Regions from separate parts of the Virgibacillus salexigens genome, predicted to be linked through region 2. Evidence: a T-box and tRNA genes for the amino acid it is inferred to sense, from the RefSeq annotation. Region 2 holds a T-box; the other holds one or more tRNA genes.
What was found. The T-box of region 2 lies ahead of alaS (alanine--tRNA ligase). A T-box ahead of a tRNA ligase gene usually reads a tRNA of that ligase, here a tRNA-Ala.
Positions count from the first base shown of each region.

Region 1: it encodes a tRNA-Ala, which carries the amino acid that the T-box ahead of alaS (alanine--tRNA ligase) is inferred to sense. The anticodon was not compared.

Region 1 is NZ_CCDP010000001.1:1,633,361-1,636,547, reverse strand. Features, by position in the region: rRNA gene BN990_RS07445 (23S ribosomal RNA) at 1-1,136, opposite strand, end outside; tRNA gene BN990_RS07440 (tRNA-Ala) at 1,368-1,440, opposite strand; tRNA gene BN990_RS07435 (tRNA-Ile) at 1,460-1,536, opposite strand; rRNA gene BN990_RS07430 (16S ribosomal RNA) at 1,798-3,187, opposite strand, start outside.
Region 2 is NZ_CCDP010000001.1:1,865,560-1,868,746, reverse strand. Features, by position in the region: gene alaS (alanine--tRNA ligase) at 1-1,570, opposite strand, end outside; T-box leader at 1,627-1,836, opposite strand; gene BN990_RS08525 (AI-2E family transporter) at 1,947-3,044, opposite strand; gene BN990_RS08520 (hypothetical protein) at 3,079-3,187, opposite strand, start outside.

The DNA.
Region 1 (3,187 bases), 230 kb from region 2:
CACTCTTTAAATGATGGCTGCTTCTAAGCCAACATACTGGTTGTCTAAGCAACTCCACATCCTTTTCCACTTAACGTATACTTAGGGACCTTAGCTGGCGGTCTGGGCTGTTTCCCTTTCGACTATGAACCTTATCACCCATAGTCTGACTCCCAAGGCAAAGTAACTGGCATTCGGAGTTTGACTGAATTCGGTAACCCGGTGAGGGCCCCTAGTCCAATCAGTGCTCTACCTCCAGTACTCATCTCCTTGAGGCTAGCCCTAAAGCTATTTCGGAGAGAACCAGCTATCTCCGTGTTCGATTGGCATTTCACCCCTACCCACACCTCATCCCCGCATTTTTCAACATACGTGGGTTCGGGCCTCCAGTCAGTGTTACCTGACCTTCACCCTGGACATGGGTAGATCACACGGTTTCGGGTCTACGACCGCATACTCATTCGCCCTATTCAGACTCGCTTTCGCTGCGGCTCCGTGTCTTCCACTTAACCTTGCATACGATCGTAACTCGCCGGTCCATTCTACAAAAGGTACGCCGTCACCCATAAACGGGCTTCGACTACTTGTAGGCACACGGTTTCAGGTTCTCTTTCACTCCCCTTCCGGGGTGCTTTTCACCTTTCCCTCACGGTACTGGTTCACTATCGGTCACTAGGGAGTATTTAGCCTTGGGAGATGGTCCTCCCGGATTCCGACGGAATTCCACGTGTTCCGCCGTACTCAGGATCCACTCCGGAGGAAATTCCTTTTCGATTACAGGGCTCTTACCTTCTTTGGCGGATCTTTCCAGATCGCTTCATCTAATGAATTTCTTGGTAACTCCAATGGAGTGTCCTACAACCCCAGAAGGCAAGCCTTCTGGTTTGGGCTGATTCCGTTTCGCTCGCCGCTACTTAGGAAATCGCATTTGCTTTCTTTTCCTCCGGGTACTGAGATGTTTCAGTTCCCCGGGTGTGCCTCTCCTATCCTATGTATTCAGATAGAAGTACTGTTCCATTACGAACAGTGGGTTCCCCCATTCGGAAATTCCCGGATCAATGTCTACTTACGACTCCCCGAGACATATCGGTGTTAGTCCCGTCCTTCTTCGGCTCCTAGTGCCAAGGCATCCACCGTGCGCCCTTATTCACTTAACTAGCTATTCAATGAATAAGCGTACTTCTTTATCGCCTTTGCTTAATCCAGCTTCATCAACTAGCGACTAGCGCGACTTCCTTCACCTTTGTGCGATAAGTCAACATTGATTCACTCACGTTCATCATGTCTCCTTTATCTCCGCAGGCTCCGTCCAGTCCGTACGTCGCTGAACAGTTGTTTCAGCTTTCTGATGTCGTTGTTACTCTTATTTAGTTTTCAAAGTACAAAAATGGAGCCTAGCGGGATCGAACCGCTGACCTCCTGCGTGCAAGGCAGGCGCTCTCCCAGCTGAGCTAAGGCCCCGTATATAATATAAAATAGATGGTGGGCCTGAGTGGACTCGAACCACCGACCTCACGCTTATCAGGCGTGCGCTCTAACCAGCTGAGCTACAGGCCCATCTATTTATGTAATATGGAGAAAATTACTCTCTCAAAACTGAACCAAACAACCACGTATGCCCTTCCCGAAGATCCCGTAAGGGATGCTTCAGGGTTCCGTTAGACCAGCTACAGTGCTCAACGACTAGTAAACTTCCTTCGCCTTCGTACGATAAGTCAACAACAATTCGCTACGCTCATTGTGTTTCCTTTATCTCCTTCGGTTCAGTCCAGTTTATACGTCGCTAGACGAGCCCTTTCGCCTTCTTAATATCCTTAGAAAGGAGGTGATCCAGCCGCACCTTCCGATACGGCTACCTTGTTACGACTTCACCCCAATCATTGGTCCCACCTTCGGCGGCTGGCTCCAAAAGGTTACCTCACCGACTTCGGGTGTTACCAACTCTCGTGGTGTGACGGGCGGTGTGTACAAGGCCCGGGAACGTATTCACCGCGGCATGCTGATCCGCGATTACTAGCGATTCCGGCTTCATGCAGGCGAGTTGCAGCCTGCAATCCGAACTGAGAATGGTTTTATGGGATTTGCTTGACCTTGCGGTTTCGCTGCCCTTTGTTCCATCCATTGTAGCACGTGTGTAGCCCAGGTCATAAGGGGCATGATGATTTGACGTCATCCCCACCTTCCTCCGGTTTGTCACCGGCAGTCACCTTAGAGTGCCCAACTCAATGCTGGCAACTAAGATCAAGGGTTGCGCTCGTTGCGGGACTTAACCCAACATCTCACGACACGAGCTGACGACAACCATGCACCACCTGTCACTCTGTCCCCGAAGGGAATGCCCTATCTCTAGGGGTGTCAGAGGATGTCAAGACCTGGTAAGGTTCTTCGCGTTGCTTCGAATTAAACCACATGCTCCACCGCTTGTGCGGGCCCCCGTCAATTCTTTTGAGTTTCAGCCTTGCGGCCGTACTCCCCAGGCGGAGTGCTTAATGCGTTAACTTCAGCACTAAGGGGCGGAAACCCCCTAACACCTAGCACTCAACGTTTACGGCGTGGACTACCAGGGTATCTAATCCTGTTCGCTCCCCACGCTTTCGCACCTCAGCGTCAGTTACAGACCAGAGAGTCGCCTTCGCCACTGGTGTTCCTCCACATCTCTACGCATTTCACCGCTACACGTGGAATTCCACTCTCCTCTTCTGTACTCAAGTCCTCCAGTTTCCAATGGCCATCCACGGTTGAGCCGTGGGCTTTCACATCAGACTTAAAGGACCGCCTGCGCGCGCTTTACGCCCAATAATTCCGGACAACGCTTGCCCCCTACGTATTACCGCGGCTGCTGGCACGTAGTTAGCCGGGGCTTTCTGGTTAGGTACCGTCAAGGTGCCGCCCTATTTGAACGGCACTTGTTCTTCCCTAACAACAGAGTTTTACGATCCGAAAACCTTCATCACTCACGCGGCGTTGCTCCGTCAGACTTTCGTCCATTGCGGAAGATTCCCTACTGCTGCCTCCCGTAGGAGTCTGGGCCGTGTCTCAGTCCCAGTGTGGCCGATCACCCTCTCAGGTCGGCTACGCATCGTTGCCTTGGTAGGCCGTTACCCTACCAACTAGCTAATGCGCCGCGGGCCCATCTGTAAGTGACAGCCAAAAAGGCCGCCTTTCAACTTCTTGGCATGTACCAAAAAGTGTTATCCGGTATTAGCCC
Region 2 (3,187 bases):
CCTCTACTTGTGCAGTGGCTGTCTCCGTATAGATTACCCCTTTATCAGCTATTTGTCCTCCACTCTCTGCATAAAACGGAGTTCGGCGCAGTAAAACATAAACCTCTTCATCTACACTAACATCACGAACCGTTTTACCATCTTTTATTAAACCCTCGACAGTTGTTTCAGTTTGGGTGTAATCATAACCAATGAAATCACTTTCCACATCGATCTCTGAAAGCGCTCCGTCTTGCACCTGCATGGAGTCTACTTTTTGACGAGCATTCCTAGCACGTTCTCTTTGCTTTTCCATTTCCTTTTGGAATCCTTGTTCATCAATGGTGAACCCTTTAGCTTCGACATACTCCTCGGTTAACTCTTTAGGGAATCCATACGTGTCATATAAACGAAAGACCTCCACACCAGGGAATACCGTACTTCCTTTTTGCTCTTCTCTCTCCATGATGCTTGTTAAAATCTCTAAGCCATCATGTAAGGTTTCATGAAAACGTTCCTCTTCTACTTTGACCATATTCTTAATAAACGTTTTTTTCTTAACTACTTGATCATAGAAGTCTTTCATGATATCAGCTACTGTATCAACTAATTCAAACATAAATGCTTTCTCAATACCGATCTCCTTAGCAAATCGAACGGCTCTCCGAAGTAATCTTCGTAATACATACCCTCTTCCTTCATTCGAAGGTACTGCTCCATCACCAATCGCAAAACTAACAGTACGAATATGGTCCGCTATTACCTTAAAGGCAGTATCTCCTTCTTTACTATCGCCGTAAGCAACCGATGCTAATTCTTCTGTCTTTTTGATGATCGGCATGAATAAGTCCGTCTCAAAATTTGTTGGGACATCTTGAATAACGGAAACCATTCGTTCTAATCCCATTCCTGTATCAATGTTTTTCTTTGGTAGAGGTGTATACGTATCATCAGGATTATGATTGAACTGGGAAAATACCAAATTCCAGATTTCTAGATAACGTTCATTTTCCCCGCCCGGATATAATTCAGGGTCATTTGGATCTTTCCCATATTGTTCTCCGCGATCATAAAAAATCTCCGTATTTGGTCCACTTGGACCTTCACCAATATCCCAAAAATTCTCTTCTAATCGAATAATTCGCTCTTTTGGTACACCAATATCATGTAGCCAAATATCATAAGCTTCATCATCTTCTGGATGTACGGTTACAGAAAGTAACTCTTCGTCAAATCCGATCCATTTATCACTCGTTAGGAATTCCCATCCCCATTCGATCGCTTCTTTTTTGAAATAGTCACCAATAGAAAAGTTTCCTAACATTTCGAAGAATGTATGGTGTCTTGCTGTAAACCCTACGTTCTCAATATCGTTTGTGCGAATCGATTTTTGTGCATTTACAATACGTGGGTTATCTGGTATTACCCGACCATCAAAGTATTTCTTCAATGTCGCCACACCACTATTAATCCATAGTAGTGTAGGGTCATCCTTCGGAACCAAAGAAGCACTTGGTTCTACCCGATGCCCCTTTTCTTTAAAAAAATCAATAAACATTTGTCGAACTTGTGCCGATGTTAATTGCTTCATCTTTCCTTCCTCCCGAAACGTAATAAAATGGAATAAAAAAATCCCCTCTCTGCTAATGCAGGGACGAGATATATTCGCGGTACCACCCTAATTATGAATACAAGTTGTATTCACCACTCAGTCATTGTAACGGTATGACACCGACGGGAATTAACCGCACTCCAGTTTAGCTTTCCATGACGCTACCTTTAGGGTTTCTTACAGCCAATGAAAACCCCTCTCTTGAAAGAGCCTATCATGTACTTCGTAACTTTCAACGAATTCAAATTGTAGTGTTGTAAGCGTAATTATAAAAAACATCTTGTTGAATGTCAATAAAGAAGGCTTCTCGTGACATATTTGTAGTAAATGGCTATAAATGATTTCATGGGACGTATTACTCTTCGTGACTTGTATTCAGCTTCATATTAACTTTTCGCCATTCTATCACATGTTTAACAATTACTTTGACAATCGTCATTAAAGGGACGGCGATCACCATTCCGATTACACCGAATAACTGACCACCTAATAACAATGCAAAGATGATAGCTGCAGGATGGATATTTATACTTTTTCCAACTATAAATGGTGACAACAAGTTACTTTCGATTAATTGAATAGCAAAAACCGATAATATAACAAAAATCACTAGTTTTCCTGATATGGTAAATGCAATTGCTACTGCTGGAATAGCACCAATTATTGGCCCAAAATAAGGAATCAAGTTGGTTATACCCATTAATACAGCTAAGAGTAATGCAAAATCCAAGCCTAATAAGAACTTAAAAATTATAAAGGTTGTCAAACTAACAAATAAACAAACAATTAATTGTCCACGAATATAATTACCCAAAGTCTCATCAATGGCATGAACCATTTTGCTTGATGTCGAACGGTATTTTTTTGGTATAAACCCTTTAAAAAAGGCTTTCATTTTGTTATAGTCTTTCAAAAAGTAAAAAACTAAAACTGGGATTACAGTAAGTAGAATAACCAAATCAAAAACCTTCGTGAAACCATTAACTAACCGTGACAGCAACTGGTCCAGACTGCTTTCGATTCGGGCAAAGAGCTGATCAAATTTATCATGTACTGTTTCAGGTAAGAAGGAAGTATATTCATACATTTGGTAAACAAGCTGTTCATACATCTTTATAAACTGAGGAAATTGATCATTTAGCTCTCTTACCTGATACACAATCATGGGATATACACGATAAATTAAATATGCCGTCCCACCAAAGAATAGGATGTAAATCAAAAGAACAGCTATCCCTTTTGGTATATTATAATAATGTAATTGATTAACAATTGGGTATAATAGATACGCTATTAAGCAAGCGATAAGAAAAGGAGCAAATAGATGCCATAGAAACAAAAAAACTGTATGGTAGAACGGAAACAGTTTAATCATTAAATAAAGAAATAAAAACAGGGATATGCCGATCAATAACCAATATAGGAAATTCAAGCTTTTATTACCCTTAAACATATGCACAGTTCCTTAATTATACAAGCTGAACAATTTATGGATTCCCATAAAAGGTTCGTTCATCCTCACTGAATAAATCATTAAGTGAACTTAATGAACCATCGGCTTCAACTTGATGAATCGTTAATTTATTATTGATTACT